2 linked regions of the Acidisarcina polymorpha genome follow. Each later gene encodes a partner of the first gene's protein in a complex. Links are inferred from orthologs where the notes say so. Each region holds a gene or a part of one and is shown on either strand. Other genes may lie near its edges.

Region 1 (6,283 bases):
AATGGGACCGTCTGATGAACGCCATGATTGCCGGTGTAGCCAATGGTGATGGCGAGATCCGGACGCGCCTGCCACTGCATATCGAGGCTCCAGTTCTCGGTATACGGTAGCTTGTTGGCAGCGTTATAGGCCCCGAAGAGATACGGGGTTGTACCCGCAATGAGTTCGGTCTGATTGGGCAGGTTGTTGATGAAGTCGGCGGGGTTGGTGTCGATCGGTGGGGGCGTCGTGCCAAAAGGATTCTCAAGAGTGCTGCTGGCCGTCGCCAGCACAGGCTGCACAAAAGGCGGCTGCAGCGTCACTCCGAATGGCCCATTGAAGCCGTCTCCAGCACTCGGCGAAAAGTTCGTAAAGAACTCGCCGCGATCGTAATACATTCCTGCCCCCGCCCGAAAGACGACGGAGCCATGGTTTTGCTTGGGGCTCCATGCCAGGCCGATGCGCGGTCCAAATCCCCACTGGCGGGCCGTCAATGTTGAGTCGCTGGCGCCGGCAGTGTGATACAGCTTGTTGTTGCCGGCGACCACCAAACCACTGGCTGCGACTGTATCGGTGCTCAGGTTGTACTGATATTGTGCTGGATTGAAGTTCACCAGGTTGCCGTTCTTTTCATAAAGACCTGCGTCCCAGTCGTACCGCAGACCGAGAGTCACGGTCAGGTTATCGAGGACCTTCCACCTGTCCTGCGCATACGATCCAACTTGAGGCGCTCGGTAATAGCGATTGCTGGCTCCCTGGAAGTAAACGCTATTGCCTTCCCCCAGGCGAAGCGGCGTTCCCGACAAGAAGTCGCTGAAAGTTGAAAAGCTGAGATTCGCGACTTGGCTGGCACGGTTGATGATGTTCATCTGGGTGAAATCCCCATTGCCGCCAAAGGAGAGGGTGTGTTTACCCAGGACCCAATTGAGATCAGTCGTCCCCTCAAATGTATTTTGAACAAAGCCCGTATTAGCGAAGTTGGACGTGGGTCCGATCCCGAGACTATCGCCACTTCCATCTACGTCGTTGATATTGATCCCCGGAAAATAGGGGCTGCCGAAGACATTAATGCCGGCGTCAGCCGCATTGAAAGGTTGACCAGTTGTGGATTGCACGTTCATGCGAATGAAACCGACCTTCTGGTCCCAGGAAAGATTAGGCGAGAATATCTTGTTGTTCTCGATCGACGCTACCTGGCTGCCTACGCCAAAGCGCTGCGGAAAGCCCAAAAGCGAAGTAGATTGGCTGGGAAATGGCGTGGTTGTCGGGTCGCGCTGGAAGTAATACTTTTCCGAGAGAACATCGGTACTGGTCACGTTGTAATCGAGGTTTCCATTAATCTGGGTGGCATCGAAGGTTGACGCCGGTCCAAAGATATTCGCATTGCCTCCATTGATATCCGCCGACTGGAAGGATGGAACCAGAAACTGGTTGCCTGGCAGCTGAGTCGAAAGCAACTTCGCGGCAATTGGATCGACCGTGCCGGTATATCCCGTTGCCGAGCATGTCGGTATCGCAGTAGGATTGCTCGGATTGAAGGCTGCGGCACAGTAGGTATTCGCGGCATTGATGAGACCTGCCGTACTCCGATCGTTAGTCAACGCGGTGGGTACATAAGCCGACGAGATGGAGTTCAGCTTGTCACGTACTCGCGTCATCTGATACGAGCCAAAGAAGAACAGCTTGTTCTTGATGATCGGCGCGCCTAGAGTAGCGCCGAAGAGCTCCCGGTGCAGATCCGGAACCTTTTGATTTTCTGGGATGGTGACATCTTGATTGAAGAAGTAAGGGGCCGCATTTAACGAGGCATTAGCAAGCTTTCCATAGAGAGAGCCATGGACGGCATTCGTCCCCGACATGGTGGTGACATCGATGTGCGCACCGGCAGTGGTTCCCTGCTGTGCGTCAAACATCGATGTGTTGACCCGGATCTCTTCTATCGTTTCCTGTGGCGGCGAAGGAAGCGCTTGACCAATCGCATCGTAGATGGACGTATTCGTCTGGATAGTTCCGCCCCGGTGGAGGAAGTTCTCACCCGTGTTCAACACTGCGCGATTCGCTGCGACCTGGCTCGATGAGGCTCCATTGAATAAGTTGTTCGCAAGAACGCTGTTCATCGTAAATGTATTGCTACTCAGTCGCTGACCGTTCGCCCAGATGTTCTGGTTGCCTAGTCCAGTGTTGGTTCCGGTATCGGCAAGAAAGTCCGCGTTCACGCCCGGGCTCAACAATGCCAGCTGAGTGAAGCTGCCCGTTCCGAGCGGAGTTTCCTGGATCTGAGCGCTGTCCAGAACGTAACCGTTCGTGGTGTCAGTAGAGTTCAGCAGCGGGGTGGCTTCCACCTGGACTGAGGTGCTCGTCGCACCTACTTTGAGTTGCGCATTGAGTGTGGCCGTTCTGTCTGCCTGGACTACGATTGCCGGATAGTTCTGAGTATCGAATCCATCGCGAATGAAGCTCAAGGCGTAGGTGCCAATCGGGAGATCCTGAAAGGCATAAGTGCCTGCTCCCGATGTTGAGGTTTGGCGAGCTAAACCGGTGCCGCTGTTGACCGCGTTGACCTGAACACCTTGTATGACGGCGCCGGAAGCGTCTGTCACCGTTCCGTTAATGGTCCCCAGAGTCTGCTGCGCTGAAGCGCGTTTAGGAAATGACGCGGAAACACTGGCGAGAATTGCAAGAAGTACCGCAATGTATTGCCTGGATCGCATGAAAACGATCTCCTCTTGGAACAATTGGGTGATGAATTTGGCTGCGCTTCTGGGGCTCTCAGGAGCGCACCCTCCCACCTCTATTTATCAGTGCAACTGTTAACGAAAAATAAAACCCTGGCGCTCGGAAATGAGAGATGTCGATGGGTCAACAAAAGGTGCGTGGCTGTTAATCCGAGCGCTATTTCTCACCGAAACTTAAGAGCGTCTTAAGGACAGATTCAGGAAACGCCATGCGTCAGAAGAGTAATGAAAAGATAAACGTCAGAACGATGAAAGATCCCACAAACAGAAAGCCCCGCATCGCTGCGGGGCTTTCTGCCGTTGTTTTTTGCTCCGAAGGAGCGTGTCGCCGAGCGCGTAGCTCAGTACATGCCTTCCATGCCGCCGCCGTGGTTATGTCCACCGCCGGCTGCTTCCTTCTTCTCAGGAATCTCCGAGACCATCGCTTCGGTCGTCAGCATGAGGCCGGCGATCGAGGCTGCGTTCTGCAGAGCGGTGCGGGTCACCTTGGTCGGATCGATGACGCCGGCCGCAACCAGGTCTTCGAACTTGTCGGTGCCAGCGTTGTAGCCGTAGTTGTCGTCGTTGCTCTCGTGGATCTTACCAACGATCACTGCACCCTCGACGCCCGCATTGCCAACGATCTGGCGAAGCGGCTCTTCGATGGCGCGGCGAACGATCTGGGCGCCGATCTTCTCATCGCCTTCGAGCGTAGCGATAAGCGCATCGACTTCCTTAGACGAGCGGACCAGCGCAACACCACCACCAGCCACGATGCCTTCTTCAACAGCAGCGCGGGTGGCGTGCATGGCGTCTTCAACGCGGGCCTTCTTTTCCTTCATCTCGGTCTCGGTAGCCGCACCGACCTTGATGACGGCGACGCCGCCAACCAGCTTGGCCAGACGCTCCTGGAGCTTCTCACGATCGTAGTCAGAGGTAGTCTTGTCGATCTGGTTGCGGATCTCCTTGACGCGCCCTTCGATCGCCTTGGCTTCGCCCTTACCTTCGATGATGGTGGTGTTGTCCTTATCGATGGTCACGCGCTTCGCACGGCCCAGATCCTCAATCTTGACGTTCTCAAGCTTGATGCCGAGGTCTTCCGTGATGGCCTTACCGCCGGTCAGTTTGGCAATGTCTTCGAGCATGGCCTTGCGGCGATCTCCGAAGCCAGGGGCCTTTACTGCAGCCACATTCAGGGTGCCGCGGAGCTTGTTGACCACCAGGGTCGCAAGCGCTTCGCCGTCAACATCTTCAGCGATGATCACGAGCGGCTTGGAGTTGCGGGCAACCTGCTCGAGCAGCGGCAGCAGGTCCTTCATCGAGCTGATCTTCTTCTCGTGGATCAGGATGTAGGGATCTTCGACCGAAGCTTCCATACGATCGGGATCGGTGACGAAGTAGGGGCTCAGGTAGCCGCGATCGAACTGCATGCCTTCGACGACTTCGAGCAGCGTTTCCAGGGTCTTCGACTCTTCAACGGTGATGACGCCGTCCTTGCCAACCTTCTTCATCGCCTCGGCAATGATGTTGCCGATGGTCGAGTCGGAGTTCGCCGAGATGGTGCCGACCTGGGCGATCATCTCGCCGGTCACTGGCTTCGAGAAGCGGGCCAACGCTCCACCGGTCACGACTCCATGCTCGTCGCGAACGCCAACGATGGCGGCAACTGCCTTGTCGATGCCACGCTTGAGCGCCATCGGGTTCGCACCGGCGGCAACTGTCTTGACGCCTTCGCGATAGATTGCCTGCGCCAACACGGTCGCAGTCGTGGTGCCGTCGCCGGCAACGTCTGAGGTCTTCGAAGCGACTTCGCGGACCATCTGCGCGCCCATGTTCTCGAGCGCGTTCGCGAGCTCAATTTCCTTGGCGACGGTCACGCCGTCCTTGGTGATGGTCGGCGAACCAAACTTCTTCTCGATGACCACATTGCGTCCCTTGGGTCCAAGGGTCACCTTGACCGCGTCGGCCAGGGTGTTCACGCCACGCAGAATCGCCTGACGGGAATCTTCTCCATGCAGAATTTGCTTTGCCATTGCTTAAATCTCCTTAGTACTCAAATCATTTGGTGTTCCATTCAAGCCGCCATGGCTGAAGTGGAATCACATACTTCCCTGCTGAAACAAAAATGCCTCCATTAGGAGGCAACAACTACGACTTCAGAATTCCGAGAACTTCTTCCTCACGCATAATGAGAAACTCTTCGCCGTCAATCTTGATCTCCGTGCCCGAGTACTTTCCGAAGAGAATGCGGTCCTTCGCCTTAACGTCGAGGGGGAAAACCTTGCCTTCGTCGTTCGACTTTCCTTTACCTACGGCGATCACTTCGCCTTCCTGCGGCTTTTCCTTAGCCGAGTCAGGAATAATGATGCCGCCACGGACGGTTTCGCCCTCTTCCACGCGACGGACCAGAATACGGTCGTGAAGAGGAGTGAAGGTGGTTGCTACGGTAGCTGTTGCCATTTCGGTGCTTCTCCTTCGCGCGGGTTTCACCACGCGTCTGCTTTGCTGAACTTTGTCTAGTGAATGCTGCTACTGTTCAAAGGGACGAAGGCGGCTGCCGGATCGTTCAAAACGCTCATTAGCAGTGTCGCCTCTCGATTGCTAATGTAGGCCAGCCTTTGGGGGCTTGTCAAGCAGCTCTAGAAACTATCTGAGCGTGATCCGCTAAGATTCTCTTGAGTGTCGGATTGTCGGAGCTTGTGCTGCAGTGGGCGGCTTCAAGCAGTGAGCGGAGTCTAACCCTCACATCCCAAAGCGGTAGGTAACACCCGCATCCCTAGGTACTCGATGACATGGAGGCCACCTACCCTAAAGCTCTCCAGGTTTCGGTGAACCTCGTTCGACGATGTCCCTATTGCCTCAGCCAAACGTCCTCGCGTACCGTTGGTAGACAATATGGACAAGAGACAGTTCTTGAAGACCTCCGGCGCATTTCTGACAACTTCTCTGCTGTCCCATCTGGCTTCCGCCGACAGCGCCACGCCACGCACTAACTGGGCGGGAAACCTCACCTATCACACCGACAAACTGCTGGCCCCCGAGACGGTCGAAGAAGTCCAACAAATGGTCAAGAACACGCCAAAGCTGCGCGCCCTCGGCAGCCGGCACTCGTTCAACACCATCGCCGATAGCACCGCAGCCCAGATCTCGCTCACTGCTCTTGATTCCATGGTGCTCAATCCGCAGGCGAAGACCGTCACTGTCGGAGCAGGAGTCCGGTACGGAACTCTCGCGCCCTATATCGATCAGCAGGGCTTCGCGCTGCACAATCTCGCTTCCCTGCCGCACATCACCGCCGTCGGCGCCTGTGCGACCGCGACCCATGGCTCTGGAGTCAAGAACGGCAATCTCTCCACTGCCGTCTCCGGCATGGAAATCGTAAGCGCCGATGGACAGCTCCTTCACCTATCGAAAGACAAGGACGGCGAAAGCTTCCTTGGCACGGTCGTCCATCTCGGCGGCCTCGGCGTGGTCACCAAGATTACCTTGAAGGTCCAGCCGACCTATCAGGTAAAGCAGGTGGTTTACGAGAACCTCTCGATGGGCCAGTTGGAGCACAACCTCGACGCCATCTTTTCGAGCGGCTACAG
Region 2 (6,308 bases), 1.9 Mb from region 1 along the record:
CGCCCAGCGCGGCGCTTCGGTCTTGACGAGCAAGTAAGTTAGGGCAACGCTGCCGACGAAGATGGCGACCGCGAGAATTCTCGCCGACATCAGGCTGACGCCCGTGAAATGAAAGAGGATCCACTCCAGGAAGGGCCATACCGGCAGGGCTACAGCCGGATTGAAGTCTCCAGGAACATACCAGCCGCCGCGAACAAAGTAGGCGATTGCTGCATTGCCATACCAGCCTTCGTCGGTATACTTCGCGTAGTCCATCCACGGCGAAAAGTTCGGGAAATCCGCGCGCGGGTGAACGAAGTGGACCGCGAGGAGAATCGCCACGAAGGCGATTGCAACAAGCGACGCGGCTCGCGCCGCTGTTGGATTCTGCTTCATCCCTGGAAGACACAACTTCCGCAGGCGGATTGCCGCGGTCTTTCTATCCGTAGGAACCCAAAATCCCGGGTTTGGTTCCACGGTCTTTAGCTATTCGTGGGCAAACCTTGATTACTCGTAAGCCAAAGCGTCGATCGGATCCTTGCTGGCCGCTTTAAGCGCCGGATAAATGGCGCCAAGTATTCCCCCGGCAAATGCAATCAGCGTCCCCCGCAGCCACCAGTCGGCAGTCACAAAGAACGGCAAGGTCGGAAAACGATAGGACATCCATGTTTTGATCAGCTGGGTCAGCAACATGCCCAAAGCAATCCCGCAGATCGAGATCAGCGCTGTTTCCCGCAGCACCACATTGACGATGTATCCCTTCGAGGCACCGAGCGATTTGAGCACGCCAATCTCTCGGGTGCGCTCCATGACCGCTGTATACATGGACTGGAAAATGACAAGAAAGCCGATAATTACCGCTATCCCGATGACCACATCCAGCGCGATGGTAAAAGCCGGAAGATGCTCCGGGGTCAGCATGGAGAGCTGTTCCGCCATGGTCTTCACCTGATAATCGGAAAGGCCGGGGGTCGCCACGATTTCTTTGCGAATGAGATCTTCATTGTTGGGGTCGTCGCTGCGCAGATAGAACAGCGAAGCGTTGTCCGGGTTATCCATCAGGCCGCCGAGGGTCCTGATTTGAAGAAACTTCCGGCCGCCTTTGCCATGTTCTACGATGCCGCAGATCCTGAATTCGTGGGTCAGGATGGTGATCATTTCGCCGACGTGATGGCCTTTGTCGGAGCGAGCGAAATAGTCGTCGACAATGACATCGTTCGGCCCCTGAAACGGCGTGCCGGAGATGAAGACAAAAGGCCGCAGGGCGTTGAAGCTGGCGTAGTCGATGCCCCAGATCGTCTCCAAGGAAGCTCCGGCCGTGAGGTTGACAATCACTGGCGCCGCGACCGCGACATGAGGCACCTTGCGCAGGACGTCGGCGATCTTCGCCGGAACCGGTGCTCCGCTGATGCCGGAAAGAAAGGTTGAGTTTGGCGGCTGGACGATCATATCGGCCCCGATACCGGTGGCCAGGCTTCGCGCGCCGTTGACTTGCCCGAGCATGATCGCAACGATGCAGAGGATCATAACGACCTCTATTGCGATGGCGAAGACACTGATAAAGGTCCGCAGAGGACGATGCAGCAAATTTCCGATGACCAGTCTATTCAACGCTTCCCGCTTTCATTTCAGGCTCTCTAGGAAGTGTAGCAAGCGGAAGACGTTCCATTGCGACACCGGCGCCCGCAGACGAACACATTCAGAGGCGAGAACCATGAACAATTCCGGGCCGCCAGCCGATATGGGAGGCTGAACAAACGAAATTCGGGATTTTATTTTGCCTTTCGGCCCGCAAAGTCGTACCTTATGCACAAATTGTGGTGCCGGAAGGAAGGTGCCGGGATCGTCAGGCGGTGCTAGAGACGGGCGAAGGAGCGGCAGAGCAACATTCTGACGCGAGATTCGGAACAGGATACGAGTATGGGACAGTTTGGCGAAGAACTACGCAGAGAGCGGGAGTCCCGCGGAGTTTCCCTGGAGTGCATCATCAACTCGACCAAGATTAGCGGTCGGCACCTTTCGGCGCTAGAGCGGGAGCAATTCGAGCAACTTCCCGGCGGCGTCTTCAACAAAGGTATCGTGCGCGGCTATGCCCGCGCTGTTGGCATCGATGAAGAGGCATGGATTCAACGCTTTATGTCCGCCTACAAGGAAAGCGGGCTGCTCAAAGCAGAGGACGGCGACTGGGTCGAGTTCGCGGAAAACGTGGTCAAGGGCCGGAAGTCCGAGGGAGACCGGCCGGCTGCGCGACTCCGCTGGGCTGGAGTTTTTCTTCTGCTGATGCTGATTGCCGGGTTGGGTTGGTTTGTTTACCACTTCGTGCGCGAAAGGATATCGGCAACAAATCCATCTGCCGGGTTCACGGTATTGGCTACAGTTGTCGCTCCTGATCTTCTGCCTTTTTCCTCGGGGGAATCCGCAAGCTTTTTCGCAAGGGACCAACTAGTCAGTCCTCGCCGGGGCAGTATTCTCCAATCCATTTCTGGATGATTTCTGCTGCTCGCCTGGTGTTCTCCTTTTGCCAAGGCAAGCCTGGTTTAGTACGATGGAATTATTATTATCCAGTACTGAATCCGGCATACCTGGCTCTTTCGGTGAGAGCGTCGGGCGCCAATCCAGCAGGAGGAAGTTTCCTTGTCTCAACGTGACAGATTCCTATTTACCTCCGAGTCGGTGACCGAGGGTCATCCCGACAAAATAGCCGATCAGATCTCCGATGCCATCCTTGATGCTTGCCTTGAGCAGGATGCTTATAGCCGCGTGGCCTGCGAAACTCTCACCGCTACCGGGCTGGTAGTCATAGCCGGCGAAATCACCACCAAGGCATACGTCGATTTCCAAGCCCTGGTTCGTGGCGTAGTTGCCTCGATCGGCTACGACAATGCCCTCTATGGTTTCGATTCGAATACCTGCGCCGTCATCTCCTCGATCAACAAGCAGTCCGGGGACATCGCCATGGGTGTGGATACCGGTGGCGCCGGCGATCAAGGCATGATGTTCGGCTATGCCACCAACGAGACGGCAGAACTGATGCCGACGCCCATTTCGCTCGCCCACAAGCTCACCGCCCGCTTGAGCGAGGTCCGTAAGAACGGCCAGCTTTCCTATCTTCGGCCGGACGGCAAGAGCCAAGTCACGGTTGAATACGATGCCAACAGCAAGCCAGTTCGTGTCGACGCCGTTGTCATCTCCACTCAGCATGCTGAGTACGTCGGCAACGAACAGCTGCGCGGTGAAATCCTCAAGCATGTCATCCAGGCGGTAATACCGGCCCATTTGCTTGACGAAGACACCAAATACCACATCAATCCCACCGGACGGTTTGTCATCGGCGGCCCCATGGGCGACACCGGTCTGACCGGGCGCAAGATCATTGTCGACACGTACGGCGGCATGGGCCGTCACGGCGGCGGCGCCTTCTCGGGCAAGGATCCGACAAAGGTCGACCGTTCCGCGGCCTACATGGCGCGCTATATTGCCAAGAACATCGTCGCTGCCGGGCTTGCCGAGCGCTGCGAGGTCCAGCTTGCCTACGCCATTGGCGTGGCCGAGCCAGTTAGCGTATTGGTGGACACCTTCGGAACCGGGACCGTCGATGCTTCGAAGCTGCAGGAGCTGGTGCGGTCCAACTTCAAGCTGACCCCGAAGGGAATCATCGAGGGCCTGGATCTCCGCAGACCGATTTACCGGAAGACTGCCGCTTATGGTCACTTCGGCCGTAGCGATAAGGACTTCACCTGGGAAGCGACCGACAAAGCGGAAGCACTCAAAGCTGGAGCCAACGCTGAAGCCGTCAAAGCCTAATTAGCTTCGTACCAGACCAAAGGGCCCGGGGGTATCTAACCCGGGTCTTTTTGCGTCCGGAAAGCGTCCGGAGGAGAACAACCATGAAGAAACAGACTGCCACCCGAAGATTCGGTGCCTTTGTAATTGGTGTCGCCGTCGTCGCAACCGCAACGATCTACAATTCCCACCGCGTCCAAGCAAATGATCGACAGACTAATGAAGACGCGCAGATACGGCGCGGTTATGAAATTGCGCCGGTTCCTCTTAACTTGAAAGGAAAGAACTGGAGGGCTGTAGGATTGGGCAGCTACCTGGTCAATGCGGTAGGGAGTTGCAACGATTGCCACTCTGCCAGTGTAGAAACCCAGTTTTTGCCTGGCGGCAATCCCTACTTCAATCAGCCTACAAAGATCAATCCAGCAACTTACCTCGGGGGCGGCAGAGACTTCGGCAAGCTCGAAGGGCCTGATTCTCCGGACATCATCTCGCGCAATCTGACCCCTGACAAGAGCGGACTACCAGAGGGCGGTCATACATTCGAACAGTTCCTTACCATCATGAGGACGGGTAAGGATTACGATCACCTGCATCCGAACTGCTCGTCGACTATCACGACCAATTGCCTCACTCCTCCGTTCGACGGCTCGCTGCTTCAGATCATGCCTTGGCCTACTTATCACGAGATGACCGATCATGACTTGCATGCCATCTACGATTATTTGAGCGCAGTGCCGTGTGTTGAGAGTTCTCCGGACCCCTCGAACCCGCTGCACAACGACTGCCCCACAGAGTGACCTTTCAGAGATGTCGCGCTGTTTACCCGGTAGAGTCGTGCGACAGAATCAAAATCCAAAGACCCTGGAGCAAAGGCTTCGGGGTCTTTTTCTCGCGCGTTTATGAAAAGTCTTTGCGAAGGTCCCCGGCCGCCTGAAGTATCGTGGGCGGGAGAATCAACCGCATCTATCAACCGGTGAATCATGGCTGCACCTCCCGCCGTTGACAGCATCCGCATTGCCCGGTCTCCGACGGAACTTCCTCTTTATCGATGCGGCGGATGGCCGCGTACCGTTCTTCTATTATGTGCAGCACATCCACCTTGTCCACGGAACGGCGCTGCTGCTCTCCATCGCCACCCACAGAAACTGGCGTCTTTTTATCGGTCCTCAAGCTCTGCTCGGAGATCGGCCCCCAACTGGGGATTCTCCCTGCCTGGTATTTACTGCTTGTGGATCGCCTTTGTGCTGCTGCTCCATCCCAGCTGCCTGTGGTTCAGCCGCCTGCGAGCCCGGCGGAAAGATTGGTGGCTTAGCTATCTGTGAGCCCCTTAGTCAGCCTCCCGTAATCCTTGAGACAACCTGTTTGTTCGCCCTGGTGTGCTGTTACTTTGGTCGACCGAAGAACAAGACGTAACCGTCCGGGTCGCTTATCTCGAAGCCGCGCAGACCGTCGTGGGTGTCCTGGAGCGGTTCACTGAATGTGGCGCCGCGATTGGCAAATTCGGCGGCCAACGCATCCGGATCTGGTGCGTAGACATAGGCATCCCACCGCAATTGGCGATGACGCATGTGGTTCGGTACTGGCAATACGTCTTTTTCGGCTTTGACGAAGAACTGAGCTCCATCGCGCCCGATTAGGGCGAAGAATGGATCTCGTTCCGGCTGCTGGAGCCTCGTCTCAAACCCGAGCCTGTCGCGGTAGAAGGTGATGGTTTGGTCGACATTGCTGACGATGAAGAATGGAGAGATGGATTGGATGAGAGGTCGGCTCATGAGCGTCGCTGTGCCAGCTGCGGATCGACCGCAGGATAGCAGCGACGAGTGTAACGGATACCGCCGCGCCCGTGCTACTGCCACACTGATTCGATGCGGAGCAGTGGTCAGTAATCGGACTTGGCGGCGGCCGCCCAGATTACTTTTTGTCGTTGCTACTTCTTATCGCTGCCTATAGACGGATATTTCTTCTTCACCGCAGCCTTGACCTTTGCTTTCTCAGCAGGTGTGCCAGATTGCGAGACACGAGCGAGGGCGTTTCTGGCGTGCGCTTCATTTTCGATCGGATATTTCCGTTTCTCTGGTTCGGCAAAGGACTTTGACGGAAGCTCTTTTCTCTCAGCACTGGATAGTTTGGCCATTTGTCACCTCGTCGGAAATCGAGATATCGAGCGGCGACTGCTTCCCTTGAGTTGCGGACGTCGCTGTTTTTTAGGATGCGCAAAGCCCCTCTGGCGACGAGCTGGAACAGTTATTCCGTGGTTATGTCGCTGAGGGTGTAGGCCGAATGAAGTTCCCACATCGGGCCACTCCTGTTCCTCGACGATTGGCTCCGCAATCATCAACGTCCGCCCGTTTGGTTACACTGAATGCGCTGCGCAGATCGGTGAATTCTAGTTCTCAAAGGAAGATTGCATGAAGGCAGCAAAAACAGTCGCTCTTGCCATCGTTCTCGTCGTGTCTCCGATGTATGCGGCGGACAAATATCCGCCACTCCCGGCAAGCGTGACAGCGGCCAAAACGGTATACATCGACAATCAGACGGGAAGTTCC

What was found.
Region 2: the proteins of groL (region 1) and metK are in contact, whole or in part, in a cryo-EM structure (PDB 8P4O), measured with the Escherichia coli proteins. The link is inferred for Acidisarcina polymorpha from one-to-one orthologs.

What each region holds. Positions count from the first base shown.
Region 1 is NZ_CP030840.1:5,988,938-5,995,220, reverse strand. The notes cover bases 2,392-5,264. They hold groL (chaperonin GroEL), read right to left. Parts: upstream 4,727-5,264; coding sequence 3,056-4,726; downstream 2,392-3,055. Other genes in these bases: ACPOL_RS25570 (co-chaperone GroES), read right to left, coding at 4,842-5,153; ACPOL_RS25580 (TonB-dependent receptor domain-containing protein), read right to left, coding at 2,392-2,690. In the rest of the region: more of ACPOL_RS25580, read right to left, coding at 1-2,391; ACPOL_RS25565 (FAD-binding protein), read left to right, coding at 5,589-6,283.
Region 2 is NZ_CP030840.1:4,114,795-4,121,102, reverse strand. Bases 1,801-4,698 are described here. They hold metK (methionine adenosyltransferase), read left to right. Parts: upstream 1,801-2,613; coding sequence 2,614-3,783; downstream 3,784-4,698. Other genes in these bases: ACPOL_RS17480 (hypothetical protein), read left to right, coding at 3,867-4,559; ACPOL_RS17490 (helix-turn-helix domain-containing protein), read left to right, coding at 1,900-2,469. Outside these bases: ACPOL_RS17500 (ArnT family glycosyltransferase), read right to left, coding at 1-375; ACPOL_RS17495 (ABC transporter permease), read right to left, coding at 487-1,590; ACPOL_RS33625 (hypothetical protein), read right to left, coding at 4,741-4,932; ACPOL_RS17475 (VOC family protein), read right to left, coding at 5,145-5,534; ACPOL_RS17470 (DUF6582 domain-containing protein), read right to left, coding at 5,690-5,896; ACPOL_RS17465 (hypothetical protein), read left to right, coding at 6,171-6,308. UniProt on the Escherichia coli protein: Catalyzes the formation of S-adenosylmethionine (AdoMet) from methionine and ATP.